DNA from 3 places in the Variovorax sp. P4_B11 genome. Region 3 is predicted to be linked to each of the others. Evidence: predicted binding sites of a transcription regulator. Region 3 holds the regulator's gene; each other region holds the start of a gene.
The links. The regulator sigma-54, encoded in region 3, starts transcription at its own class of promoters, with help from an activator protein. The targets are predictions, from matches to a motif close to TGGCANGNAANCTGCTTT.
Positions count from the first base shown of each region.

Region 1: a site for sigma-54 is predicted at 7,684-7,701, ahead of AC1DYD_RS36410 (transglutaminase family protein). Genes of this name have one in related genera too.
Region 2: a site for sigma-54 is predicted at 5,051-5,068, ahead of AC1DYD_RS17550 (CmpA/NrtA family ABC transporter substrate-binding protein). Genes of this name have one in related genera too.

Region 1 covers NZ_JBFUHO010000078.1:21,633-31,150, reverse strand. The annotation lists gene AC1DYD_RS36425 (RidA family protein) at 1-180, opposite strand, end outside; gene AC1DYD_RS36420 (transglutaminase family protein) at 177-1,163, opposite strand; gene AC1DYD_RS36415 (circularly permuted type 2 ATP-grasp protein) at 1,344-4,046, opposite strand; gene AC1DYD_RS36410 (transglutaminase family protein) at 4,134-7,628, opposite strand; gene AC1DYD_RS36405 (DNA internalization-related competence protein ComEC/Rec2) at 7,753-9,518, shown strand, end outside.
Region 2 covers NZ_JBFUHO010000018.1:23,619-33,136, forward strand. The annotation lists gene AC1DYD_RS17530 (phenylacetaldoxime dehydratase family protein) at 1-532, shown strand, start outside; gene AC1DYD_RS17535 (LysR family transcriptional regulator) at 710-1,651, opposite strand; gene AC1DYD_RS17540 (ABC transporter ATP-binding protein) at 1,941-2,783, opposite strand; gene ntrB (nitrate ABC transporter permease) at 2,795-3,646, opposite strand; gene AC1DYD_RS17550 (CmpA/NrtA family ABC transporter substrate-binding protein) at 3,649-5,001, opposite strand; gene AC1DYD_RS17555 (carbon-nitrogen hydrolase family protein) at 5,224-6,264, shown strand; gene AC1DYD_RS17560 (molybdopterin-dependent oxidoreductase) at 6,257-7,309, shown strand; partial or broken gene AC1DYD_RS17565 (hypothetical protein) at 7,406-7,675, opposite strand; gene AC1DYD_RS17570 (HoxN/HupN/NixA family nickel/cobalt transporter) at 7,749-8,615, opposite strand; gene AC1DYD_RS17575 (nitrile hydratase accessory protein) at 8,612-8,959, opposite strand; gene nthA (nitrile hydratase subunit alpha) at 8,971-9,518, opposite strand, start outside.
Region 3 covers NZ_JBFUHO010000010.1:81,193-90,710, forward strand. The annotation lists gene AC1DYD_RS12400 (phospholipase D family protein) at 1-722, opposite strand, end outside; gene AC1DYD_RS12405 (RNA polymerase factor sigma-54) at 725-2,305, opposite strand; gene lptB (LPS export ABC transporter ATP-binding protein) at 2,319-3,113, opposite strand; gene lptA (lipopolysaccharide transport periplasmic protein LptA) at 3,110-3,796, opposite strand; gene AC1DYD_RS12420 (thiol:disulfide interchange protein DsbA/DsbL) at 3,922-4,569, opposite strand; gene AC1DYD_RS12425 (SPOR domain-containing protein) at 4,825-5,541, opposite strand; gene argS (arginine--tRNA ligase) at 5,556-7,229, opposite strand; gene AC1DYD_RS12435 (hypothetical protein) at 7,361-7,618, shown strand; gene AC1DYD_RS12440 (fused MFS/spermidine synthase) at 7,715-9,518, opposite strand, start outside.

The DNA.
Region 1 (9,518 bases), on a different contig from region 3:
TTCGTCGGTGCCGAGCGCGGCGCCGAGCTGGCCGACCCAGGGCTTGCCGTCCTTGCGGGCGATGTGGCCGGAGAGGAACACCAGGTTGCCGGTGCGCACGAAGGGCACGTAGGCCGCGGCCGGGGTGGCCACCGGGGGCAGGGTGATGCCCAGGCTGGACAGCTTGTCGTAGACGCTCATGAGGACTCCTTGTTCTGGGATTGGGATTGGGATTGGGACTGGGTTTGGGATTGCGATTGCGATTGCGCGACGGCCGCCGCTGCTTCCTTCAGTTCCTCGAGCGGCCGCACCGTGACGCTGACGCCCAGCGTGTGTCGGGCGCCGCCGTGCAGCACGCCGCGCATCGGCGAGACGTCGGAGTAGTCGCGGCCGATGGCCAGGGTCACGTAGTCCTCGCCCGGCTGGCGGCCGTTGGTCGGGTCGAAGTCGGCCCAGTCGCCCGGGCCGTCGGTGCCGGGCAGGTAGACCGACACCCAGGCGTGCGAGGCATCGGCGCCGACCAGGCGCGGCTTGCCCGGCGGCGGCTGGGTCAGCAGGTAGCCGCTCACGTAACGGGCCGGCAGGCCGATGGTGCGCAGGCAGGCGATCATGATGTGGGCGAAGTCCTGGCAGACGCCCTTGCGCTGGGCCAGGGCCTCGATCGCCGGCGTGCTGATCTCGGTGCTGCCGGCGTCGTACTCGAAGTCGCGGTACATGCGCAGCGTGAGGTCCATCGCGGCGTCGAAGGTCGGGCGGCCGGGGGCGAAGCTGGGCCGCGCGTAGGCAGCGAAGTCGTCGTGGCGCGGCACGTAGCGAGAGGGAAAGACGAAATCGGAGGCGGGGTCGTAGCGCGCGTCCTTGACGTAGCGGAAGCGTTCGCGCACCTCTTCCCAGGGCAGTTGGCGCGCGATGGCCGGCGCCAGTACCGGTTGCCCGGTCTCGACCACGCTCTCGGCGGTCACGACCAGTTCCTCGTGGGTGGCCTCGAGCGCGAAGAAGGCGCGCGCGTTGCCGTAGACGTCGGCCGACTCCTCGCGCAGCGCCGGCGTCGGGCTGATCGTCAACGCATGGCTCACGAGCCGCTGCGACACCGTGTTCATCGGCTTCAGGTGCGCCAGGTGCTGCGCCGTCTCGACCGGCGGCGTGTAGTCGTAGCGCGTGGCGTGGGTGACGTGAAGAAGCATGGGGGGACTTTACTCGCCCCCAGACTGCCGGGGCAGGGGCAGGCGCGCATCTGCTCCCGGGCTGCGCGTCGCGCCCCTTCGGGTGCAGTCGCGGAACCGGCTTCGCCGGGCCGCTGACTGCGCCCCCGGTCGGGGGTGGGCGGCTACACGAAGTGAGCCAACCTGGGGGGCGAGCAACAGTCACGCGCCGACGGAGCGCAGCGATTCGGACGTCAAGGTGAAATAGCGCGTGCCGATCGCATCGGACACATGGTAGGCCGCGGTCTCGCAGGCCTCGAACACACGGACCAAAGCCGGGTACTGCTGGGCAGGCCCGGACTCGCACAGGCCTTCCAGCGTCCAGCTGTCGGGGTCCGGCAGGTCGTAGGACAGGGCGGTGAGCTTGCCGGACGCGCAGCCCGCCAGCTTGGCGATGCGCTTGCGCAGCGTGTGCGTGACCCAGGCCAGCGAGCGCGGGTTGTCGCCGTCTTGCACCAGCAGGTCGACCATCGTGGCGACGTCGCGCCGCTGTTGGTAGCGCGCGTGGAAGGTGATGGTGCTGTCGAACAGCGCCACCATGGCCTCGAAGCCGCTGACCTCGTGCACCGAACCGTTCTCGAATCCGGCCGCCAGCGCGCTCGACAGAAAGGCCAGGCGCTCGATGTGGCGGCCGATGGACAGGAGCCGCCAGGCGTCGTCGCGCGTCATGCGGTCGGTCTGGGCACCGGTGATCGCCGACAGCGCGGTGCTGGCGGATTCGAGCAGGTGCAGCGCGGCGCCGCTGGCGTAGCCGCCTTCGACCTTCTCGCCGACCTGCTCGGCGCTGCGGCGCAGGAAGTCGGACTCGGCGCGCACGATCTGGTTCCAGTGGTCCTGCGACAGCCGCTCGCGCACCGCGGCGGCCGACTGGCGGATGCAGCGCAGGCTCCAGCCCACGCTGCCGCCGGTGTCGACGTTGCCCAGTTCGGCGATCAGCGCGCGCTCGAACACGCGCCGCGACTTCGGCAGGCTCGGCACTTCGGCCGGCACCAGGGCGTTGCGCAGTGCCAGCCGGTGCAGCCACTCGAGCAGCGTGCGCGAGGAATGGTCCTCGCCGCCCAGCAGGTCGATGGTGAGGCGCGCGAGGCGCACCGCGTTCTCGGCCCGCTCGGTGTAGCGGCCGAGCCAGAACATGTTCTCGGCCGCCCGGCTGGTGACCGGCGCCCGATGCCGGGCCAGCGAGGCGGGCGTCGCGTGCGGCTGCAGCAGCGTGGTGCGGTCGACCTCGCCCTCGGTGCGGACCCAGACGTCGGCGCTGCTGCCGCCGCGCTGCATCGAGGCGATCTGGGCGTCGCGCCCGGCCAGCCGCGCCAGCCCGCCCGGCAGCACCCGCCACGAGCGCGGGCCGTCGCTGACCGCGAACACGCGCAGCAGCACCGAGCGCTGCGCGATGTGGCCGCGGCCGAGGTCCTGGGTCCAGGTCGGCATCTGCGACAGCGGCAGGTAGCTCTGCACCGTGTGGGCCTCGCCCTGGCGCACGATGCGGCCGGCCCATTCGTCGAGCTGGCGGCGACCCATGTGGCGGCCGAGCACGGCGTCGAAGCCGGTGTGGGCGTCGATGTCGGGGTAGGTCGCCTTGATCGCGCAATCGCCCAGTTGCGGCAGCACGGCTTCCATCGCTGCGCGTTCGCCGCACCACCACGTCGGCAAGGCCGGCAGTTGCAGCTTCTCGCCGATCAGCCGGCGCGCCAGCGCCGGCAGGAAGCCCAGCAGCGCCGGCGATTCGAGGAAGGCCGAGCCGGGCATGTTGGCCACCAGCACGTTGCCGGCGCGGATCGCCTGCAGCAGCCCCGGCACGCCGAGCGTCGAGTCGGGCCGCAGTTCGAGCGGATCGAGGAACTGGTCGTCGAGCCGCTTGACCAGCCCGTGCACCGGCCGCAGGCCCTGCAGCGTCTTGAGGTAGAGGCGCTGGTCGCGCACCGTGAGGTCGCTGCCCTCGACCAGCGTGATGCCGAGGTAGCGCGCCAGGTAGGCGTGCTCGAAGTAGGTCTCGTTGTAGGGGCCGGGCGTCAGCAGGGCGATGTGCGGCGGCTGGCCGGCCGGGCACATGTGCTGCAGGCCTTCCATCATCGCGTTGTAGGTGGCGGCCAGGCGCTGCACCTGCAGGTTCTCGAAGGCCTGCGGGAACTGGCGCGCGATGGCCAGCCGGTTCTCGAGCAGGTAGCCCAGGCCCGAGGGTGCCTGGGTGCGCTGCGAGACCACCCACCACTTGCCGTCGGGCCCGCGCGCGAGGTCGAAGGCGGCGATGTGCAGCCAGGTGTCGCCGGGCGGGCGCACGCCGTGCATGGCCCGCAGGTAGCCCGGATGGCCCTGCACCAGCGCCGCCGGCAGCAGGCCTTCGGCCAGCAGCTGCTGAGGCCCGTAGACGTCGGCCATCACCTGGTCGAGCACCCGCACGCGCTGCTGCACGCCGGCCTCGATCTGGGCCCAGCTGTCCGGGGAAACGATCAGCGGAAAGAGGTCGAGGGACCACGGCCGCTGCGGGCCGTCGGCGTCGGCGTAAACGTTGTAGGTGACACCGTTGTCGCGGATCTGCCGCTCGAGGTTGATCGCGCGCCGCGGCAGGTCGTCGAAGCCGCCGGGGCCGAGGTTCTCGAAGAAGCCGCTCCAGGCCGGGACCAGCGGCCCCTGATCGTGGGGGCCGGCATCGTCGTCCGCCGGCGACGCAGCGGGCGGCACGGAGGAAGCCTCGTAGAGCGGCGCCGGCTGCGACGGGGCGGCCGGTCGCGCTTCGTCCTCGGGCGTCGCGACGCCGCGCAATTCGTCGAAATGGCCGGCCGCGGCCGGGGGAGCGAGCGCGGCCGCCAGCGCGGCAGGCGCTTCGAGGGCCTGGGCGTCGAAGAGGGATTCGTTCAGTGGGTCCACAGTGCGCCGATTGTCACACTGTGGTCACGAATGCCGAGGGCGGGCGCGTGAGAAAAGTCCGAAACGTCGCGCCGCCTCGACATGCGCTCATCGCCGCAGGTCGAGCGTGAATGGAAACTCGCGGCTGCCCGCCAGCTCGATGGTCGCCGGCGGCGTGCTCATCAGGCCCGGCGTGTGGCCCATCCGCGTGAAGCGCGAATGGCGCCGGCTCTCGGCCTCGTAGGCGTTGACCGGGAAGGTGTCGTAGTTGCGCCCGCCCGGGTGGGCGACGAAGTACTGGCAGCCGCCCAGCGATCGCTTCATCCAGGTGTCGACGATGTCGAAGGTCAGCGGCGCATGGGCGCCGATGCTCGGATGCAGCGAGGAGGGCGGGTTCCAGGCCTTGTAGCGCACGCCGGCCACGAACTCGCCGACCGTGCCGGTGGGCTGCAGCGGCAGCGCGCGGCCATTGACGGTGATGACGTAGCGGCTCTCGTTGAGGCCGGTGACGCGCACCTCGATGCGTTCGAGCGACGAGTCGACGTAGCGTACGGTGCCGCCGGCCGAGCCTTCCTCGCCCATCACGTGCCAGGGTTCCAGCGCGTTGCGCAGCGACAGCTCGACGCCCATGGCCTGCACCTGGCCGACCAGGGGAAAGCGGAACTCGAAGTGCGGCGCGAACCAGTTCGGGTCGAAGGCGAAGCCGGCCTGGCGCATCTCGCTGATGACGTCGTCGAAGTCCATCTTGACGAAGGTCGGCAGCAGGAAGCGGTCGTGCAGCTCGGTGCCCCAGCGCGTGGCCGGCGCCTGGTACGGCTCGTCCCAGAAGCGGGCGATGAATGCGCGCAGCAGCAGTTGCTGCGCGACGCTCATGCGCGCATGCGGCGGCATCTCGAAGGCGCGCAGCTCGAGCAGGCCCAGGCGGCCAGTGCTGGAGTCGGGCGAGTAGAGCTTGTCGATGCAGAACTCGCTGCGGTGCGTGTTGCCCGTGACGTCGACCAGGATGTTGCGCAAGGTGCGGTCGACCAGCCAGGCCGGCATGTTCTGGCCATAGATCTCGCGGTTGCGGGCGATCTCCTTGAGCGCGATCTCGAGCTCGTAGAGCTGGTCGTTGCGCGCCTCGTCGACGCGCGGCGCCTGGCTGGTCGGGCCGATGAACATGCCCGAGAACAGGTAGCTCAGCGACGGGTGGTTGTGCCAGTAGAGCAGCAGGCTGGCGAGCAGCTCGGGCCGGCGCAGGAAAGGGCTGTCGGTCGGCACCGCGCCGCCCAGCACGAAGTGGTTGCCGCCGCCGGTGCCGGTGTGGCGGCCGTCGGTCATGAACTTCTCGGCCGACAGGCGGGTTTCGAAGGCCGCGTTGTAGAGGAACTCGGTGTGGTCGACGAGTTCGCGCCAGTTGTGCGCCGGGTGGATGTTGACTTCGATCACGCCCGGGTCGGGCGTGACCTGCAGCAGCTTGAGGCGCGGATCGCGCGGCGGCGGATAGCCTTCCATGACGATCTTGACGCCGAGCTGCTCGGCCGTCGCTTCGACCGCGGCGACCAGGTCGAGGTAGTCCTCCAGACGTGCCAGCGGCGGCATGAAGACGTACAGCACGCCCGAGGCGCTGCCGAGCTTCTCGGCCGCCGGCCCATTGGCGCGGCGCGGGTCGCGCACCTCGACGCAGAGCGCGCTGCGGGTGATCCAGTGGGCCGACTCGCCGCGCCGCGGCTGGCGCGGCTTGGTCGGGTCGATGGCCTCGTCGCCCGCGCGGGCCGGGCCGTCGCCCGGCGACTGCATGCGCAGTGCTGCCGGCGCGGCTTCGGGTGCGCCGAAGGCGTAGGGCACGGCGCCGCGGTCGGCGCTCGCACCGGTCGGCAGGCCGGTGTAGCGCGCACGGTAGTCGGCCGCGCTCGGCAGGCTGCCGAGCGGCGCGGTCGGGTCGCGCTCGACCAGGTAGGGGTAGTCGCCCTTGCTCGTCCAGGGCTGGGAGTCGAGCGGCAGCCGGTAGCCCATCGGCGAGTCGCCGGGGATCAGGTACATGCGGTCGTCGCGCAGGAACCAGGGGCCGGTCTTCCAGCCCGGGCCTTCGAGGGCGGGCGCGTCGCTGTCGGCGTTGCCGGCCTCGATCGGCAGCATGTAGCCGATCACCGCATCGAGCTTCTGCGTGAACACCCGTCGAAGGCGCACGCGTTCCATCTCGTCGTCGAGCTTGGAATCGAAGGGATCGACATTGACCGGCAGCCGGCGCTCGCGCCAGAGGTAGTAGTAGACGTCCTCGTAGCCGGGCTGGATGAAGCGCTCGGTGAGGCCCAGGCGATGCGCCAGCACGGTGCTGAAGCGGCGTGCGTCCTCGCTGGTGTAGTGGGTGGGGTGCCGCTCGTCGGCGAACAGCTCGGGGTTGTGCCACAGCGTCTGGCCGTCGGCGCGCCAGTAGATCGACAGCGCCCAGCGCGGCAGCTGCTCGCCCGGATACCACTTGCCCTGGCCGAAGTGCAGGAAGCCGCCCTGGCCGTATTCGGCGCGCAGCTTGTGCACCAGTTCGGTGGCATAGCCGCGCTTGGTCGGGCCCAGCGCATCGGTGTTCCATTCGGGCGCGTCGCGGTCGCTGGTGGCGACGTAGGTCGGCTCGCCGCCCATCGTGAGGCGCACGTCGCCGGCCTTCAGGCGCTTGTCGACCAGGTCGCCGAGCGCCAGGACCTCGGCCCATTGCTCCTCGGTGTAGGGCTTGGTCACGCGCGGCGATTCGTGGATGCGCGTGACCTTCATCTCGTGGCCGAACTCGACCTCGGCGTCGTCGACCACGCCTTCGATCGGCGCGGCGCTCGACGGCGTCGGCGTGCAGGCCAGCGGGATGTGGCCTTCGCCGGCCAGCAGGCCGGAGGTGGCGTCGAGCCCGATCCAGCCGGCGCCCGGCAGGTAGACCTCGCACCAGGCGTGCAGGTCGGTGAAGTCGACCTCGGTGCCGCTCGGGCCATCGAGCGCCTTGACGTCGGGCGTCAGCTGGATCAGGTAGCCCGACACGAAGCGCGCGGCCAGCCCGCAATGGCGCAGCAGCTGCACCAGCAGCCAGCCCGAGTCGCGGCACGAGCCCGAGGCGTTGGCGAGCGTCTCCTCGGGCGTCTGCACGCCGGGCTCCATGCGGATCAGGTAGTTGACGTCGCCCTGCACCTGCTGGTTGAGGCCGACCAGGAAGTCGATGGTGCGCTGTTCCTTGCGGTCGATCTTCTCGAGGTAGGCCTTGACCAGCGGCGTGGCCTCGTCGGCCACCAGATAGGGCGCCAGTTCCTGGGCCTGCGACTCGGTGTACTTGAAAGGGAAGTTCTCCGCCTGCGGCTCGAGGAAGAAGTCGAAAGGGTTGTAGACCGCCATCTCGACCACGAGGTCGACCGTGACCTTGAACTCGCGCGTCTTCTCGGGAAACACCAGCCGCGCCTGGTAGTTCGCGAACGGGTCCTGCTGCCAGTTGACGAAATGTTCGGCGGGCTCGACCTGCAGCGAATACGAGATGACGTTGCTGCGGCAATGCGGTGCCGGGCGCAGTCGGACCACCTGAGGACCGAGTTGCACCGGACGGTCGTACTTGTAGTGGGTGACGTGGTGGAGGGCGGCGTGGATGGACATTTTTTCTCGGTGCGTCGAGGGTGCCTCGGAGTGAGACGCATACTAGCCGACACAGAAAGCAATTTGCGCGCCAAAGAAGTGCGCAAGGGAGTGAATTGCAGATGCGTCGGAAATTCGGTCCGTGATGGCCGGGCTGGAAGGGCGTGCCCTGGCCGCGTTCGCCGCGATGGCGGGCTCGCTGCTGGGCGCGGCGCTGCAATTGCAGCAGGCCGAGCTGTGGCCCGCTGCGTTCTATGCCGGCCTGCTTGCCGGCGCAGGGGTGGGCTGGCTCGCGCTCCGCTCGCGGCGGCAGGGGCCGGCGGCTTGGCTGCGGCTGTTGCTGGCGTTGTGGCTCGGTGCGATGGCCGGGGGCGGCCTGGCAGGATGGCGCGCCACTGCGTATGCTGCCGGCGCACTGCCACCAGCCCTCGAAGGCCGCGACTTGCGTCTGGAAGGGCGGGTCGCGAGCATGCCCCAGCATGGCCCGGGCGGCCTGCGCTTTTCGTTCGAGGTGGAATCGGCGAGCTGGTTCGACGCCGCGTCGAAGGGTGAAGGTCCGCCGCGCGTGCCGTCGCGGATCTCGCTGGCATGGTTCGCGCCGGGTGGCGGTCCGTGGGCTCGCGCCGAGGCCGGCGCGCCGGCCCTTGCAGGGGCCGGCCTCGGGCCGATCCACGCGGGTGAGCGCTGGCGCTTTGCCGTGCGGCTCAGGGCGCCGCACGGCAGCCTCAATCCACATGGCTTCGATCACGAGCTGCGCATGTGGGAGCAGGGCGAGCACGCCAGCGGCCAAGTGCGCAACGGGGTTCGCGATCCGTCGCCCGAGCGCATGGCATCGGGCTGGCGCCACCCCGTGGAGCGCTTGCGCGAGGCGGTGCGCGATGCCGTATTCGAGCGCGTCGGCGACCCGCGCCAGGCCGGTGTGATCGCGGCGCTGGTCACCGGTGACCAGAACGCGATCGAGCGCGCCGACTGGGACGTCTTCCGTGCCACCGGCGTCGCCCACCTGATGTCGATCTCGGGGCTTCACATCACGATGTTCGCCTGGCTCGCGACGCTGGCGGCCGGTGCCCTGTGGCGCCGCAGCGCGCGCCTGATGCTGCGCTGGCCGGCGCAGCATGCCGCGCTGGTCGGCGGCGTGCTGCTCGCCACCGCCTATGCGGTGTTCAGCGGCTGGGGGGTGCCCTCGCAGCGAACCGTTCTGATGCTCGCCGCCATCGGCTTGCTGCGCCTCACGGGCCGGCGCTGGCCCTGGCCCTTCGTCTGGCTGTTCGCCTGCACGGTGGTGGTCGCAGCCGATCCGTGGGCGCTGATGCAGGCGGGTTTCTGGCTCAGCTTCGTCGCCGTGGGCGTGCTGTTCGCCGCCGAGGGGGCGGCGCCGGGCGGCGCGCCCGCCGGCATCGGCGCGCGCCTGCTGCGCATGCTGCGCGAGCAATGGGTGGTGACGCTGGCGCTGACGCCGCTCACGCTGCTGCTGTTCCAGCAGGTCTCGGCCGTCGGTCTGCTGGCCAATGCGATCGCGATTCCCTGGGTCACGCTGGTGGTGACGCCGCTGGCGATGCTGGGCGTCATCGTGCCGCCGCTCTGGCACCTGGCCGCCGAGTCGGTGCAGGCCTTGCTCGCGGTGCTGGGATGGCTCGCGGCGCTGCCCTTTGCGAGCTTCTCGATGCCCGCGCCGCCGCTCTGGACCGCCGTGGCGGGCGTGGCCGGCGGTGCCCTGCTGGCGATGCGGCTGCCAGGGTCGGTGCGCGTGCTGGGACTGCCCCTGCTGCTGCCGGCGCTGCTGTGGCAGGCGCCAAGGCCGGCGGCGGGGGAATTCGAGTTGCTGGCGGCCGATATCGGACAGGGCAATGCGGTGCTGGTGCGCACCGCCTCGCACAGCCTGCTCTATGACGCCGGGCCGCGCTACAGCCC
Region 2 (9,518 bases), on a different contig from region 3:
CGCGCGTGATCCCCTGGATGCGCCGGACGACTTCGGGCTTGTTGAGCAGACCGGGCGTGCTGGGTACGGCGAACGCTGGCGTATCACCCCGCCTCACAATCTGGCCGTGATCCGCTCAGCCAATACGTGGGGACGCATGGACGAGGAGCAACTGGCCGACTACGAGAAGAATCTGAGGCAGCCGCTGGACAACGGCATGGCCTACTTGCGCGAATCACCGTTGCCTACTGGATGTGCCTCGTTGCGCATGCAGCGCAAGTTCGACACGCAGGGGCGCCCATTGCCCGAGGAGCATGCGCTGGGGCATTTCCTTTCGCTGCGCCACATGGAGGCTTGGGCTGAGAACCACGCCACGCATGCGGCAATCTTCAAAGCCGCGATATCTCGCTACAAACGCTACGGCACTGACAATCAGCTGCGTACTTGGCATGAGGTCTATGTGCTTCCGGCCGGCGATCAGCTCTTCGAGTACATCCATTGCGGTCCGGAGACCGGTCTGCTGCGATGGTTCGATGGCGAGCGTGTGGGCTGAAAGAAAGACTGTTTCGCGGCGTAGGGGCTTCCGCCGGCGAGGGGACCAGCCCGTGCTGGCAATGTCCATGCACGTGATGGAAAGTCCGCGGGTAGCGAACCGGCCGCCGTCCTGAGGACCTGGTTACCGGTGCTGCATCTGAATGCCCGCGGACGAGGCCAGATGCGGGTGCGTCGGCTAACCGCGCGGCTCCACGTCGGGGGGACCGTTAAGCCACTCTTGCTTCGACTCAAAGAGCTGCTGCAGGTACTCGGTGACGGCCCGGATTCGGGCGGAGTATTGGAGGTCATGGTGCACGCTCACCCAGAGCGTTCGCATCACCCTCGCCGTATCGGCAAGCACCGGCACCAGCGTATCCTCTTTCACCACGGAGAACTTGGGAAGCAACACCAAGCCCAGGCCAGAGGCTGCGGCGGCCATCTGCGCCAGCATGCTGTTGGACTGGAAACTCATGTGAGGTCGTGTGATCAGTTCATCGAGCCAGCGTACAGCGTCGAGTTGGATCAGGTCGTCGAGATATCCCACGAACTGATGTTTCGGAAGTTCGGACAGCCCGGTGGGTGTTCCGTGGTTCTCCAGATAGCTCGGCGACGCATACAGGTACAGCGCGAACGAGCCCGCTGTCTCGCATGCCAATCCTTGCCCTATCGGCTTGAAGAAGCTGACGAAGACGTCGGCTTCCCTGCGGCTGACATTGACAACAGAAGGGGAGGTCACGAGTTCCACTCGTAGCTTGGCGTGCTTGCACAGCAGCGACTCGAGGTGGCGAGCCACGAACGTGGTACCGATCCCCTCCATCATGGCGATGCGCACGCTGCCCGACGGCTCTCTGTCGGTTCCGCCGAGCTCCTCCTGAAGCGACAGGACCGCCCGCTCCATGTTGTCCGCCTGAAGCGCGAGAACATGAGCCAGTTCGGTGGGTTTGAGTCCGGCGCGTCGACGTTCGAACAGGGGACCGCCCAAGCACAACTCCAACTGTGACAGCCGACGACTGACCGTCGAGTGATCGATATGAAGTTGCCTGGCCGCCTGCGACAGGCTGCCGGTGCGATTGATATGCAGAAACAGGCGCACATCGTCCCAATTGAGATTGGTGAGAGGTACCTTCTTGGTCGTCATGCAGCCTTCTTGTGCGTGGTCATATCCAATGTTTCTTCTCCTTTAAATATCAGGTTGTATGGTGATGCGCAATACAGACGAACACTGCGCTTGACCGGCAACGATGGGAGTGGGAAAGCAATTTGCGTTCCATCGCCAGCGGCAATGCGCCACGGCAGTCACTGGACCATGGCGTTTGATGCATGGGAGGCTGGCTGGCGCGCGAGGGCCCGAGCAGCCGTTCTCGTGGCGAGGAGGGCTCTTCGCCCGCGGTTGAAGGTTCGGGCTGGAGAACGGGGCCGAGAAGTATTCAGCCCGTGGGCTGTTCGACGTGGGCCTGGCGGCGGTACAGGAAGTCCATCAGTGCGCGCCTGCACTCCGCATAGGTCGGGTCGGTCGCCAGGCTGACGCGATCGCGCGGGCGCCCTATGGGGACGTCCAGGATCTCCCCGATCCGTGCCGCGGGACCGTTGGTCATCATGACGATGCGGTCCGCAAGGAGCACCGCCTCGTCCACGTCATGCGTGACCATGACCACCGTGCTTTCCGTTTTCTCGACGATGCCGAGCAGCTCGTCCTGCAACTTGGCGCGCGTGAGCGCGTCGAGCGCGCCGAAGGGCTCGTCCATCAGCAGGACCTGCGGTTCCATCGACAGTGCCCTGGCGATGCCGACGCGCTGCTTCATGCCGCCTGAGATTTCGCTGGGCTTCTTGTGCGCGGCATGCGCCAGGCCGACCATCTCGAGCGCCGCCTCGGTGCGGCGATCGACCGCGGAAGCAGACTCGGCACGAAACACGCTGCGCACGGCCATGCGCACGTTGTCGAAGCAGCTGAGCCACGGCAGGAGAGAATGGTTCTGGAACACCATCGCCCGCCGAGGTCCGGGCCCACGGATGACCTCCCCATCGCACGAGACGGTTCCCGCGGTCGGGGATGCCAGGCCGGCGAGAAGGTTGAGCAGCGTGGATTTGCCGCAACCGGAGTGGCCGATCAGGGCGACGAACTCGCCCCTGCGAATCTCCAGATTGATCTCGCTGAGCGCAGGAAATTCGCCTTTGGGCGTGCTGAAGGTCTGCCGCACACCGCAAACGCGCAGGAACCCGGGCGTTGCGGTCGAGGCAGTCGAAACAGTTGAGAAAGCTGGCCGCAACATCGTCTGACCTTTCATTCACGGAAGCTCAGCTGCTTCATCAATGCGCCCAGCAACTGGTCGAGCACCAGGCCGACAATGCCGATCATCACGATGGCGACGATGATGCTGGAGATCTGCAGGTTGTTCCATTCGTTCCACACGAAGAAGCCGATCCCGCTCTGGCCCACCACCATCTCCGCCGCCACGATCACCAGCCAGGCGATGCCGATCGAGATGCGCATGCCCGTGAGGATCATGGGAACTGCTGCCGGAAAGACGATCTTGCGCGCGCGCTCCAGTGGCGTGAGTCCGATGACGCGACCGACATTGGTCCAGTCCTGGCGCACGCTCGCGGTGCTGTACAGGGTGTTGAGCAGGATGGGCCAGATCGAACAGATAAAGATGATGAAGATCGCCGAGGCGCCGCTGTCCTTCAGCGTGTAGAGCGCGAGCGGCATCCAAGCCATGGGGGAGACGGGCCGCACCAGCTGGATAAAAGGATTCAGCGCCTGACCCAGCCATGGAACCAGTCCCAGCAAGAAGCCCAAGGGAACTCCGACCAGCACGGCCAGGGCGTAGCCGCTGAACACGCGCCTGAGCGAGTCGAGCAAGTGCCAGGCAATGCCCAGGTCGTTCTCGCCATTGCGGCGGAATGGATCCGCAAACAGTTCGCCGGCGCGCTTGAACACGTCGATCGGGGTCGGAATGGCCGAGCGCTCCACGGATGCACCGGGGCTCTTGCCCATCAGCCTGTCGTAGTCCGAAATCTCTGCCGGCGCGCTGCCGCCCCCGCTGGAGGCAAGTGCCTGCCAGACTGCCAGCAAGAGCAGGCCGATCGCCAAGGTGGCCAGCCAGGAGCGTGAGGTCGGGACCGAGCCCTGCATGATCACGCCCTGCCCTGCGACTTCAGATAGTCGGCGGGGCGGTCGGAGTCGAAGCTCTTGCCCAAAATGGTTTCCTTGCGGAATCCGACCTCAGGCGCCCTGCCACCGCGCTCCTCGATGAGGCGTTTTGCATCCGTGGCCAGCATCACCTGGCGGGCGAGGCCCTTGTAGTCCAGGTCCTCCTTGATCATGTTCCATCTGCGCATCTGGGTCAGCAGCCATACCGCGCTCGAGTAGTGAGGAAAGGGCTGGAAGTCGATGCGGCGCGGCAGGGTCTTCACGTTGCCAAGGCCATCGGCATACCTGCCGGTCAGGACCTGGTCCACGACCGTTTCGGGCTGGTTGAGATATTGGGGCTGGGCAAGGATCTTGGCCATCCCTGCGCGATTGGCAGGCTCGGACACATGCAGGCTCGCTGCGATGATCGCGCGGTAGGCGGCCATGAAGCTGTTCGGATGGGCCTTGATCCAGGCCTCGGTCGCTGTGACCGAGCAGCAAGGATGCTCCGGCCAGATCTCGCTCGATACCAGGTGAATGAAACCCGCGCCTTCGTACACGGCCCGTTGGCCGCCCGGCTCGCCGCCGAAGAAACCGTCGATGTTGCCCACGCGAAGGTTGGACACGTATTCGGAAGGAGGAACGACGCGGTAGGACACGTCCCGCTCCGGGTCCAGCCCTGCCGATGCCAGGTAGTGGCGCAGCTGGAGCATCTGGTGGGATTGCTCGAACGGCACGGCGAACCTGAAGCCCTTCCAGTTCTTCGGGTCGCGGTTGTCCTTGTGCTTCATCGCAAGGACCAGCGAGTTGCCGTTCTGGTTGAGCACCGTCATCACACGGGTGGGAATGGGAGCGCCGCCGATGCCGGCGGACATGGCCAGCGCAACGGGCATCACCTGCTGGGAGATGTCCAGTTCGCCGTTGACCATCTTGTCGCGAATCAGCGCGATTCCGGCGATCTTTTGCAGGCTCAGTTCCAGCCCCTCGCGCGGGAAGAGTCCGAGCTGCTCCGCATAGATCAGCGGCGTCGCGCAGGTGATGGGCAGGAATCCGACAGCGAGCCGCTTCTTCTCCGGCGCCCCCTTGCGCTCCTGCGCGACGGCGGCAAGCTGGGTCAGCGGCGTGAGTGCCGTGAGCGCGGCCAGCGCCCCTGCCCGACCCAGCGTCCTGACGAATGCACGCCGCAGGCCCTGCTCGGGAAAGAGCCCGTGCAGCATGCCCCCGGCCATCGCCCCGGCCAGCGCGTCGTCGGCGTTCGCAGGCTGTCCTGCGAGACACTCTTCATTGTCACGATGCGTGCCACCGCATGCGCAGAGGCCGGTGCGGGAAAGGCGAACATACTCTTGTGATGGGTCCATGGGCCCTCAAGGCTGGGTTGAACGGATCAGGTCCGCGACACAGCAATGGTGAGCATGTTCCGTGCAAATGGCCGCCGGTAAATTCACAACCGGCTGTGCGCAGATCCTGCAAGGATCCGCAGCGCCTGTAAAAACGCACCTCTAGTTGCGTTTTTCGAGTATCTATGCGGCTGTACCGGCAACTATCCTGTGGGTCTCAGCAACGCATAGCGAGTACCTGACATGAGTTCATTGCCCCGGGTGAAGGTTGCCGCCGCCCACGCAGCGCCGGTACTGCTCGACAAGACCGCCACGACCGAAAAGGCCGTGTCCATCATCAAGGAGGCCGCCCTTCATGGCGCGCAGGTGATCGCATTCCCGGAGACGTATATCCCGGCGTTCCCGGTGTGGGCAGCCCTGTGGGCGCCCATCTACAACCATGATCTGTTCGAGGCGATGGTCGAGAACAGCGTCTACGTGCCGGGGCCCGAGGTGGCCTTGATTGCCGCGGCCGCCAAGCGCTTTGGGGTGTGCGTGTCGATGGGCATCAGTGAACGCAGCACCGTGAGCGCCGGCTGCATCTGGAACTCGAACATCCTGATCGGCGAGACGGGCGAGTTGCTCAACCATCATCGCAAGCTGGTGCCGACCTTCTACGAGAAGCTGGTCTGGGCGGCTGGAGACGGACAGGGGCTTCGGGTCGCCGAGACACGTTTCGGGCGCATCGGCGGACTGATCTGCGGCGAGAACACCAACCCGCTCGCACGCTTCTCGCTCATGGCGCAGGCGGAGCAGATTCATGTCTCCAGCTGGCCTCCGATGTGGCCCACGCGCAAGCCGTCGGGCGGCGGAAACTTCGACAACGTTGCGGCAAACCGTATTCGGGCGTCCGCCCATTCGTTCGAAGCCAAGGCGTTCGGAATCATCTGCGCGAGCTTCATGGACAAGGCGATGCGTGACTTTCTTGTGGATCGCGATCCGGCCGTGGCAGAGGTGGTCGACGGCACGCCGCGCGCCGCATCGATGTTCGTGGACCCGACCGGCACGCAGATCGGCGACACGCTCCAGCACGAGGAAGGGATCGCCTATGCCGAGTTCGACCTGAACAAGTGCATCGAGCCAAAGCAGTTTCATGACGTGGTGGGCTACTACAACCGATTCGACGTCTTCTCTCTGGGTGTCGAACGCCGCCGCCACGAGCCAGTCGCGTGGTCGGGGCCGTCCGATCCGCAGTTTCCGCGCCTGCTCGATGATGAGATGACTGCCGGGGTGCTGGATGAATAGCGCCAAGTTCCTGCCACCGCTGCCTGAAGGAGCTGAGCGCTCGCTCGTCATTGGCCGGTCTCCCGGATTCCATCTGAAGCCGCCACCCGCCCCTGCGGCGCTGCGCGACTTCATCACCTCCGATGCGCAGCTCTTCGAGACCATCCATATGGGCTCCGTCGAAGTCGACGCCAAGCGATGGCGGTTGCAAGTTGACGGGCTCGTCCGCAGGCCTTTCTCGATCGGGCTGGACGGTCTCAGGCAGTTGCCTTCTGTCTCCGTCACGGCCTTCCACGAGTGCTTTGGCAGCCCCCTGGTGCCGGCCGACGGCAATCTCTGGCGGGTAGGCAACGTACGGTGGACGGGTGTGCCGCTGGCTGTGCTGCTCGAACAAGCGCAGCTCGAGGCGGGTGCCACCCATGTCTGGTCGGACGGCCTCGACAGCGGCGAGTTCGGCGGCCGCAGGGTGAATCGATACCGCAAGGATCTGCCGATCTCGAAAGCGCTGTCTCACGAGGTGCTCGTGGCTTACGAGATGAATGGCGAACCCCTGACACGCGAGCGGGGCGGCCCGGTTCGCCTGGTCGTGCCAGGCTGGTTCGGCACCAACATGACGAAGTGGCTCTGCCGGCTGTCGGTCCAAGGCAGGCGTGCGAACTCCCCCTTCACGACTGTCTGGTACAACCGCGACGGCGAGCACGAAGGCAAAGTCATTCGAGAGCCGGTGTGGGCCGTCGAACCCAATTCGATGATCACCCATCCGGCACCCGGCGACACCATCTCCACTGATGATGTAGAAGTCAAGGGCTGGGCCTGGAGCAACAACGGCATCTGTAGCGTAGCTCTCAGCACTGACGGCGGGGCAACCTGGCAATCGACCGAGGTCCGGCCCCGACGAGAATTCGAATGGCAGCAGTTCGCGGCGGCGCTTCCGCTGCCGCGAACGCCCGGCCCGGTGAGCATCGTCGCGATAGCTCGGGACGCCGATGGATCGATCCAGCCATTGAGCGGAACACGAAGCGCGGCCCATTCGGTCCGGATCCAGCGAGTTCTATCGAGGCCTTGAACAGATTGACGATGTCTTCCTTCGACGCGGCTGGGATCGTGAAATGTCTAAGCTCCTCATGTTCTTCCGCGACGCGACCGCAAGAAAGTCGCGCATTCAGTCTCTTCTTGTTGGTCGGTCAGACAGGATCAGAAGTTCATCCAGCAGGCACGCGACGTGCAGCGCATTTCGACCCGCGTCATCGGCGATCTGATGCCTGCAGCTGGTGCCGTCCGCCACCATGAACGCGCCCGGCTGTTGTCTGATCGCTGGAAGCAACGACGCTTCGGCCATTTGCATCGAGATGTCGTAGTGGCGCGCCTCGTAGCCGAAGCTGCCAGCCATCCCGCAGCAGGAACTCTCAATCAACTGCAGTCTCGCATCTGGCTGAGGCCACCGGACCGCAGCCGCGCTGCATGCCTGAAGCTGTCGGTTCACCGACGTACGCCGCGGGGCGACATCAGGAGGGCCGCGAAGGAAGGGGTGCTGGGGGCGCGTCTTCCCGAAGGCCGGGCATGACGGCCGCTTGCGCACCACGTGCGCGCCTGGCATTCCACGCCCAGATGCCCAGCATGACAACAACCAGCGCAGCGCCGGCGAATGAAAACGCCATGTCGTCGAGTTCGACTTCCGGCAACAACGCCTTGGCCACGTTGTAGACAGCTACGCCGAATGACATGGCAACGATGAGCCAGCCCACTGTCCGGCGCACGCGGCGCCCTGCCTTCGGATTTTCGATGCCTCGGCCGATTCGGCAGATGATGCGGCCGTCCAGCGTATCGGTCACCATCATCCCTGCCGTAAAGGTCATCCCTGCGAGCAAGGCAGCCCATACGCCGCCGTTCTTGTTGCTGGCGACGTAGCCCCAGGCTGCCGCCTGTGTGGCGGTGTCGAAGACGGTGGCGAACAGCACACCAATGACCACCACCGACCAGGCGCTCGTCTGTTGCCGCAAGCGCGCAGGGATCAGGCTCATTTTCCAACCAGTCGGCGCGTAGGCCTCGTCCCTGCGCAGCAGCAGGCGCAGATTGAGGCAACCAACCACGATCAGCAGCAAGGTTGGAATCCATCCGAAAACGGTGACCACAAGGCCCGGGGGATCGAAGTGCAGCGCCAGCTTGCTGACGACCACCGCGATCAGCGTGACCAGCAGGCCGTGACCGAGCGCGAACAAGGTCCCGATCCAACCTGCATGGGCATGCGAATGATTGAGTGCCCGCCAGGTCAGTCCGTCGATGCAGGCAATGTGGTCCGGGTCCAACCCGTGCCGCAGCCCCAAAGCGAACATCAGGACCAAGCCCGAAAAGGACAGCCACTCGGCGCTCATTCACTGCTCCGCAACGGCCGATCGGCCAGGACCCGGGCCAGTTCGCCTTCAGTTACAACCTGCTGCCGCTCCAGGACCTGCAGCAGCGCCCCAAAGAACCGCTCGTAGTAGTCCCAGGGCGGCTGCGCGGCGCAGTCGAGCCGTTCCCAGTCGCCGATCGATTCAATCAAGTGCTGCCGGAAGTCCTCCCAGTCGAAGTGCCCCTGCTTGGCCACGGCCAGCGTCAACCCGAAGAGCTGCCGTTGCCACGCCTCTGCAAAGAACAGCTTGCCCTGGCTGCGCGGAGGCGAGTCTGCATGGCCCAGCATCTGAGAAGCTGCATATTCCTCAAAGCGAGTGAACATGGCACTCCGCCTCAGGCCGCTGTAGGCGGCGGTACCAGCGCGACACCCATCATCGCCTCCGGCGTGACCAGCGCAGCCAGTTTCTCTTCGCTGAAGCCGTCGGTGTTGGCCGGCCGCTCAGGCACAACGAACCAGCGGATCTGCGCGCTGCTGTCCCACACCTTCACTTCGATGTGCTCGCTTATCGGCACGCCGAACTCGCGCAAGACTGCACGCGGCTCGCGCACGCCTCGGGCGCGGAACACCGGATCCTTGTACCAGTACGGCGGCAGCCCAAGCACCGGCCACGGATAGCAGGAACAGAGCGTGCAGATGATCAGGTTGTGCACACCCGGACCGTTGGCCACCGCGGCCATGTGCTCACCCTCGGCGCCTTCCATGCCCAGCGGCAGCTGAAGCTCGGCAATGGCCTGAGGCGTATCGTCAAGCAGACGCTGCTTGTAGGCTGGATCGACCCATGCCCGCGCAACGATGCGCGCGCCGTTGAACGGTCCCGCGGTCTTCTCGAAATGATCGAGCACCGCATCGACCGAGTCACTGCCGATCACGCCTTTCTCGA
Region 3 (9,518 bases):
ATCGGCCGCACGTAGGGGCTGTTCCAGTAGAGATCGAAGAGGCTGCCCAGGCGCTTCGCCAGCGCACCGGCGACGAAGGTGTCGATGTCCAGGAAGTTCGCGCCCGCGGCCTGCGCGAAATATTGGCTGCCGATGTTGCGCCCGCCCGCCACCGCCATCGTGCCGTCGGCGATGAAGAGCTTGTTGTGCATCCGGCGGTTCACGCGGTCGAAGTCGAACAGCGAACGCGAGAAGCGCTGCACCATGCTGCCGCGCCCGGCCGGGAACGGATTGAACAGGCGCAGCTCGAGGTTCGGCGTCGCGGCCAGCGCCAGCAGCAGCTCGTCCTCGCCGGAGGTGTAGAGGTCGTCCATCAAGAGCCGCACGCGCACGCCGCGCAGCGCCGCGTCGCGCAGGCTGCGCAGGAAGTAGCGGCCGGTCTCGTCGTTCTCGATCTGGTAGTACTGGACGTCCAGCGTGCGCTCGGCGCGGCGCGCCAGCTGCAAGCGCGTGTCGAGCGCGAAGTCGCCGCCGGGCATCAGCCGGAAGCCGCTCAGGTCGGGATCGGGCGCGGAGGCCTTGGCGATCCGCCCCAGCGTGGTGGCCGTGGAGGCCGCGATCGCGCTCGATGGCTGGCGCTCGAAATCGGCCGGCAGCATGGCGCAGCCGCCGGCCAGCACGGTCGCCGCCACGAGTGCCGCGCCGAGCCACCCGCGCACCCTCAGGCCCCGGCCGAGAGGCATCGCTAGAGTGCCTTGCGCAGATTGGCCGGCGCGATGCGCAGGGCCTCGCGGTATTTCGCCACCGTGCGGCGCGCGCATTCGATCCCCTGCTCCTTGAGCATCTCGGAGATCTGGCTGTCCGACAGCGGCTTCTTGAGATCCTCGGCGCTGACGAACTGCTTGATCAGCGCCCGCACCGCGGTGCTCGACGCGTTGCCGCCGGTCTCGGTGCCCAGCGCCGAGCCGAAGAAGTACTTGAGCTCGACCGTGCCGTAGGGCGTCGCCATGTACTTGGCGGTGGTCACGCGGCTGATGGTCGACTCGTGCAGGCCGAGCTCGTCGGCGATCTCGCGCAGCACCAGCGGCCGCATCGCCAGCTCGCCGTGCACGAAGAAGCTCTTCTGCCGCTCGACGATCGCGTTCGACACCCGCAGGATGGTGTCGAAGCGCTGCTGGATGTTCTTGATGAACCAGCGCGCCTCCTGCAGCCGCTGCGACAGCGCCTGGCTGCCTTCGCCCTTGTGCTGCTTGAGCGCACCGGCGTAGATGTCGTGCACGCGCAGCCGCGGCATGACCTCGGGGTTCAACATGACGCGGAACTTGGTGTGGGTGCCGTTGCCGATGCGCGTGACGATCACGTCGGGGATCACGACGTTGCGTTCGACGTCGACGAAGCGGCGGCCGGGCTTGGGCTCGAGCCTGGCGATCAGCTGCAGGGCCGCGCGAACCTCTTCCTCGTTGCTGCGCGTGAGGGTCGCGAGACGCTTGAAGTCGCGCCGCGCCAGCAGCTCCATCGGCTGCTTGCAGATCGCAATGGCCGTCTCGCGCACCTGCGCCTCGTCGGCGCTCTCGCCGGGATGCGCCAGCGCGCGCAGCTGGATCGTCAGGCACTCGCCGAGGTTGCGGGCGCCGACACCGACCGGCTCCAGGCTCTGCAGCAGGCCAAGCGCGACCTGGAAGTGGTGCACTAGGTCGTCGAACTGGTCGTTGTCGTCGCCGGCCAGGCCCGAAGCCAGGGCCGGCAGCGAATCCTCGAGGTAGCCGTCGTCGTTGAGCGACTCGATCAGGAAGCGCAGCGCGGCGCAATCGGTCTCGCTGAGCCGCAGGCCCAGCGCCTGCCGGTGCAGGAAGGATTGCAGCGACTCCTGGCTGCGCGCCAGCTCGGTGGCGTCGGTGCGCTCGTCGTCGCCCAGGTTGTTGGTGCGCGCCGGGGCGTCGCCGCCCCATTCGCTGTCGTCGGGCGCCAGGTCGACCGTGCCGTCGCCTTCCCAGTCGGGCTCGGCGTCGACGGCGTCGGCGGTGGCCGTCTCGGTTTCGGACGCGGCGACCGCGACTTCGGCCGGCGCCGATGGGCCCGGCGCGAAATCGCCCTCGACTTCGGCCTGCCGATCCTCGTCGCGCACCGGCGCATCCGCCGATTCCAGGCCGAATTCCTCGCGCGCCGCCTCCTCGGCAGTGCGCTCGAGGAACGGGTTGTCGTCGAGCATCTGTTCGACTTCCTGGCTCAGCTCGAGCGTGGACAGTTGCAGCAGCCGGATCGACTGCTGCAGCTGCGGCGTGAGCGCCAGGTGCTGGGAGACGCGAAGCGAAAGCCCCTGCTTCATCGAGATTGGGCTCCTACATCCGGAAGTGTTCGCCCAGGTACACGCGCCGTACCTCGGCGTTGTCGACGATCTCCGAAGGCGTGCCTTGTGCCAGCACGTGCCCGTCGCTGATGATGAACGCGTGATCGCAGATGCCCAGCGTTTCACGCACGTTGTGGTCGGTGATGAGCACGCCGATGCCGCGCTCCTTCAGGAAGTTGATGATCCGCTGGATCTCGATCACGGCGATCGGGTCGATGCCCGCGAAGGGTTCGTCCAGCAGGATGAAGCGCGGCTGGGTCGCCAGCGCCCGCGCGATCTCGACCCGGCGGCGCTCGCCGCCGGACAGCGACAGCGCCGGCGAATCGCGCAGGTGGTCGACCCGCAGGTCGGCCAGCAGTTCGGCGAGACGCTCTTCCATGCGCGCCTTGCCGAGCGACACCATGCGGCCCTGCTCGTCGGGCTCGCTCTGCAGTTCGAGCACGGCGCGCACGTTTTCCTCGACCGTCAGCTTGCGGAAGATCGAGGCCTCCTGCGGCAGATAGCTCAGGCCCATGCGCGCGCGGCGATGGATCGGCATGTGGGCGATCGGCTCGCCGTCGATCATGATGTCGCCGGCGTCGGCCCGCACCAGCCCGACGATCATGTAGAAGGAGGTGGTCTTGCCGGCGCCGTTGGGGCCCAGCAGGCCGACCACTTCGCCCTTCTGCACGGCCAGCGACACGTCCTTGACGACCTTGCGGCTGCCATAGCTCTTTTGCAGGCTGCGCGCCTCCAGCCGGCTGCCCGGCTGGCCGTCGCTGGCACTGATCCCGGCTGCTTCGATCACTTCTTGAAGTCTCCGCCCAGCGTGGTGGTGGAACGCAGGCTGTTGCCCGGCGCCGGCGTGGCGGCGGGCTTGGCGGCGCCGGCCGCCGGCGCCGCGGCCGGCACGGTCGCCGGCTTGGGCGTCAGGATGGCCTTCACGCGGCCGCTCGGCTGGGTCGCCACGCCGGCGTTCGGCGGCAGCGACGCGCCATTCACCGTGAAAGTGTCGTTGCTCTGGTCGTAGACGATCAGCGGACCGCTGCTCTCGTCGCTGGGCGTGGCGCCGATCAGGCGGCGCATGACCGCGCGGCGGATGAACTTCACATTGTCGGCGCGGCTGTCGTACTCGATGACCTCGCCCTCGCCCTCGATCCACTCGTCGGTGCCGGCATTGCGCTTCTGCTTGAAGTAGGAGAGCTTGCCCGGTTCGGCCGTGACGACGCCGTACTGGTAGCCCTCGGGGTCCTGGCGGACGTCGATGCGCGCGCCGCGGATCTGGATCGTGCCCTTGTTCACCAGCACGTTGCCGGTGAACACGCTGGTCTGCTTGAGGTCGTCGTAGCGCATCGCGTCGGCCTCGATGTTCATCGGCTTGCTCCGGTCAGCCTGCTCGGCCTGGGCCAGCGATGCGAGACCGGCCAGCACGATGGCGAGGAACAGCACGCGCACGGGGCGGCGTAGGAAGGAGAGGGAGGGAGAGGTCATAGAGGCACGAAACTTGCTCTGCGATTGTATGCGTCCCCGGGACGCCACTTGCGCGGCCTTGACGAAAAAGCCCGCGGAAGCGGGCTTCGTGGACGGAAGTCGGGGCGGCCGGACCGCCCGGGCGCTCAGCCCTTGCGGGCCTCGGCGATCAGGAAGTCGACCGTCTGCAGGGCGCGGTCGAGCGAACCGGCGGTGTCGCCGTCGACATACCAGCGGCCGGCGACGCCGAGCGCCGGCACGCCGGCCACCTGGTAGTCGGTCGTGAGCTGCGAGGCGCGCTTGGCCTTGCCGACCACCGAGAACGACTTGAACAGCTCGGCGAACTTCTTCGCGTCGAGGCCCGGCTGCTTCTCGACCCAGGCGAGGATCGCGGCATCGCCGGTCAGGTTCAGGCGCTGCTGGTGGATGGCCTGGAAGATTTTGGGCTGGAATTCGTCGACCTTGCCCATGGCTTCGAGCGCATAGTAGAAGCGCTGCTTGGCCTCGGTGTCGTTGCCGACGAAGGGCACCGGAATGCGCCGGAACGCGACATGCGGCGGCAGTTGCTTGACCCAGGCCTCGAGCTTGGGCTCGAAGGCGGCGCAGTGCGGGCAGTTGTACGAGAAGAACTCGACCACCTCGACCTTGCCCGCGGGCGCATCGACCGGTGCCGGCTTGCCGAGCACGATGTAATCGGTGCCGGCCTTGAACGGGCGGCCCTGCGCATGCGAGGGCGCGGCCAGCGGAAGAAGGGCCAGCGAAGCAGCGGCCAAAGAAAAATCACGACGTTGCATTAAGAAGTTCTCCTGTCGGCAGAAAGAGCCCGCGAACCGGGGTGGAGTTCCCCGGCCGCCCAAAGTAAAGATCGGTGAAGTGTCAGGCCGGCGCCGGGCCGCCCCAAGGCGGCCTGCGGCCCCCTCGGGGGGCAGCGACCCACACGCAGTGGGGGAGCGTGGGGGCCAGGCCGGCGCCGGGCCGCCCCAAGGCGGCCTGCGGCCCCCTCGGGGGGCAGCGACCACACGCAGTGGGGGAGCGTGGGGGCCATGACTTCAGCGCTGGACGCGCACCAGGGCCGATTCGAGGCCGCCATCGTCGAGCCGCTCCTTGAGCCGATCGGCATCGTCCTTCTTGTTGAAGGGGCCGGCGCGCACGCGGTAGACGGTACGGCCGGCCTGCTCGCGCTCGGTCACACGCGCCTCCACGCCCATCAGCGAGAGCTTGGCGCGCTGCGCATCGGCGTCCTCCTGGGTGCGGAAGGCACCGGCCTGGACGAAATACATGAACGGGTCGGCACTGGCACCGGCGGGCGCCGCAGCACCTGCGCCCGCGCCGCTGCGGGCCTTCGCGAAATCGCCGATCGGGTCGTTCGAGGGCGGCAGCGCATTGGCTTCCGCCGGCACCGGCGCGGTGCGCGGCGGACGCGGCGCGGCCACGCTGCCGGGGGCCACCACGACCGGCACCGGGCCGGCGGGCGGAGCGGCTGCGGTCACCGGGGCCGTGGCGGGGGCCGTGGCGGGTACCGGCGGCGCGGTCGCCGGCGCACGGGCCGGCGCTCCGGCCTTGCCGGCCAGCGGTGCGTTCGGATCCCAGTCGCGGTTCTTGCGCGCCTCGGCCTCGTCCTGCTCGGCGCCGCCGCGCTGGGTCTTGGCCATGAACGGGATCGGCACCTTGGTCACGTAGACCGCGATCCCGAGCGCGATGCCGAGCCCGAGCACCAGGCCGACGATCAGCCCGATGACGATGTTGCCGCTTTGTCTTGTCTTCATGGTGGAGGAGGGAATCACATCTTTTGCGGCGCGCTGACGCCCAGAACAGCGAGACCATTGTGCAGCACCTGCGCGGTCGCCGCGACCAGCGCCAGGCGGGCCCGCTTGACTGGCTCGTCGTCGACCAGGATGCGCTCGGCGTCGTAGTAGCTGTGGTAGCTGGCGGCCAGCTCCCGCAGGTAGAAGGTGACGTCGTGAGGTGCGAAATCCTTGGCCGCGGCGGTCAGCATCGCGGGGTACTTGGCCAGTTGCAGCAGCAGCGCCTGCGAGGCCGGGCTCTCGAGCGGGGACAGGTCCACGCCTTCGAGCGTGGCGGCATCGCCGCCCCAGGCCGCCAGCACCGAGCAGATGCGCGCATGGGCGTATTGCACGTAGTACACCGGGTTGTCGTTATTCTGCGCCAGCGCCAGGTCGATGTCGAAGGTGTATTCGGTGTCGGGCTTGCGGCTCAGCAGGAAGAAACGCACCGCGTCGGTGCTGGTCCACTCGATCAGGTCGCGCAGGGTGACGTAGCTGCCTGCGCGCTTGCTGATCTTGACCTCTTCGCCGCCGCGCACCACCCGCACCATGGTGTGCAGCACGTAGTCGGGGTAGCCGGCCGGAATGCCGACCCCGGCCGCCTGCAGGCCGGCGCGCACCCGCGCGATCGTGCCGTGGTGGTCGGTGCCCTGGATATTGACCACCTGGTGGAAGCCGCGCTCCCACTTGGCAATGTGATAGGCGACGTCGGGCACGAAGTAGGTGTAGCTGCCGTCGCCCTTGCGCATCACGCGGTCCTTGTCGTCGCCGTAGTCGGTCGACTTCAGCCACAGCGCGCCGTCCTGCTCGTAGGTCTTGCCGGCATCGACGAGCTTCTGCACCGTGGCGGCGACCCGGCCGCTGGAGTAGAGGCTGGATTCGAGGTAGTAGTTGTCGAACCGGACCTGGAAGGCCTTCAGGTCGAGGTCCTGCTCGTGGCGCAGGTAGGCGACCGCGAACTGGCGGATCGAGTCGATGTCGTCGACGTCGCCGCTGGCGGTGTATTCGCGGTCGTCGGAGCGCACGGTCTTCTTCGCCTTGAAGTCGGCCGCGATGTCGGCGATGTACTCGCCGTTGTAGGCCTGCTCGGGCCACTCGGGATCGCCCGGCTTGAAGCCCTTGGCGCGCAGCTGGGTGCTGGTGGCCAGGGTCTGGATCTGGACGCCGGCATCGTTGTAGTAGAACTCGCGCCAGACTTTGTCGCCCTGGGTGGCGAGCAGGTTGCAGATGGCGTCGCCGAGCGCCGCCTGGCGGCCGTGGCCGACGTGCAGCGGGCCGGTCGGGTTGGCCGAGACGAACTCGACCAGCACCCGCTCGTCCCGCGCGGGCTGGCTGCCGAAGGCGGCGCCGGCCTCGAGGACCTCGCGCACCACCTGCTGGCGGGCAGCCGTCTTGAGGCGGATATTGAGGAAGCCGGGGCCGGCGATTTCGACCGCGTCCACCCATCGGGTGAAGGCGGGTGTGGCCTGCAGCGCGGCGGCCAGTTGTTCGGCCAGCTCGCGCGGCTTGCGCTGCAGCGGCTTGGCCAGCTGCATGGCGGCGGTGCTGGCGAAATCACCGTGTGCCGCCACCTTGGGCGACTCGAACGCGGCTTTGCTGCCGGCGCCGGGCGAGAGGGATTCGAGCGTGTTCGCGAGCGCCGCGAGCAGCTCCTGTTTGACCAATAGCATCGCGGGATTTTACCGGGGGCAAAACGACCGTCCGCAATGATCGTCATCCAACTGTGAACGTCGGCCGTTAGGATGGGCAGCCCCGGGGCGGGGAACACCGTCTCAACCCAACTCCCAAGGACTCCTACATCATGAAAAAGCTCCTTTCCCTGCTGGCGCTGGGCGCCGCCCTGTCCTTCGGTGCCGCCCACGCCTCCACCTGCGACACCCAGGCGGCGGACAAGAAGCTGAACGGCGCGGCCAAGACCAGCTTCGTCAAGAAGTGCGAAAAGGACGCCGCCGCCGCGGCCGCGCCGGCTTGCGCGGCGAAGGCGATCGACAAGAACGGCAAGGCGCTGGCCGGTGCCGCCAAGACCAGCTTCATGAAGAAGTGCGAAGCCGGGGGCTAGCTCGCCCCCAGGTTGGGCTCACTTCGTGTAGCCCGCCCACCCCCTGCCGGGGGCAACACCAACGGGCCTGGCTGCGCCGGCCTCGATGGCGGCTCGCTACTTCAAGACGCCGAACAGGTTGTTGGCGTCGTCGGTCCACGGTTCCAGACCTGCGATCTGCTTGATGCTCGAGCTCGCCAGGCCGATGGTGCCCTCGGTCAGCCGGTCCGGCTCGCGGGCGACCAGCACCCAGTCGGTGTTGCGCAGCCCCTCGGCGCTCGGCTCGTCGTGCACCAGCGCCACGTGCAGGCCCTGGGCCAGCGCGATCTTCTCGACCACCGGCGCGAGCGCGAGGAAGCGGTTGGTGACGTGGAAGGCGACGATGCCGCCCGGCCGCATGTGCCTGAAGTACAGGTCCATCGCCTGCGAGGTGATCAGGTGGACCGGCACCGAATCGCCCGAGAAGGCGTCGACCGCCAGCACGTCGAAGCCCTGCGGAGGCTCGCGTTCGAGCGCCAGCCGGGCATCGCCGAGCACCCGCTCGATGCACGCCGGACTGTCGGCCAGAAAGCTGAATTCGCTGTCGGCGAGTTCGAAGACCTGGGGATTGATCTCGTAGACACGGTAGGTGTCGCCGGCCCGGCCGTAGGTCGCCAGCGTGCCGGCCCCGAGCCCGATCAGGCCGACGCGGCGCGGCGCGTCCGGAGCCGCCGCGATCGCCAGCCCGACGCCCGAGCTCGGGCCGTAGTAGGTTGTGGGCTCGCGCCGCCTTGAAGGCGACAGGTACTGCTCGCCGTGCTTGACCGAGCCGTGGTATAGCTTCCGCACCGGCTCGTGGGCATCGCCGTACTCGGCATCGAAAGTGACCAGCGTGCCGTAGAAGTTGCGCTGCATGCGGCGAACGCCGGCCGCGTCTTCCTCGATCTGCAGCGCGAGGAACCAGGCGCAGGCCCCCGCCAGTGCCAGCGAGGCCGCCAGGCCGACGCGCCGCCGGCGCCACAGCACGGCCGCGATCAGCGCGCAGAGCATCAGGCCGACGCCCAGCTCGTAGTAGGCCGGCAGCACGTGCGGCGCCACCAGCCCGACGGTGATGCCGCCGAGCGCGCCGCCCAGGGAGAGCATCAGGTAGAAGCGGGTCAGGTAGGCGCCGCCGGGGCGCAGGCGCGCCATCTCGCCGTGCAGAAACATGCACAGCGCGAACAGGCCGACGATGTAGATCGGCAGCGCCGTGCGCAGCTCCGAGCCGAGCCGGTGCTGCAGACCGAAGGCGCACAGCGCCAGCATCACCGCAGCCAGCGGGACGAACACCGGGCGCCGGTACCAGCGGTCGCTCTCGAAGGTCAGCACGAAGGTCAGCAGGTAGACCGACAGCGGCAGCACCCACAGGAAGGGAATCGCCGCCACGTTCTGCGTGATGTGGTTGGTGATCGCAAGCAGCAGCCAGGAGCCGAGCGCCGGCAGGGCGAGCCACATCAGGTGGTCGGCGAGGCGGGGTTTCGCCGAAGGCGTCGCCTCGACAGGCGGTGCGTCGACCGAGGGCCGGGGCTGGGCGGCCCAGTGACGCGACACATGCAAGGTGGTGCCGGCGCACAGCAGCACGAAGACGCCATAGGCGATCGACCAGCCCCAGGCCTGGTGCAGCAGCGCGCTGCGGGGCTCGATCAGCACCGGGTAGCTCAACAGCGACACCAGCGAGGCCAGGTTCGACAGCGAGAAGTAGCGGTACACCTGCGCGCCCCAGGGCGTGCGTGCGACCCACGACTGCACCAGCGGCCCGGTGGTCGAGAGGAGGAAGTAAGGCAGGCCGATGGTGCCGACCAGCAGGCCGAGGATCCACAGCGTCGGGTCCTCGGCGCCGGTCGGCTTCCAGCGCTCGCTGGTCACGATCGGCAGGAAGGCCAGGCTCGCGAGCAGCAGCCCG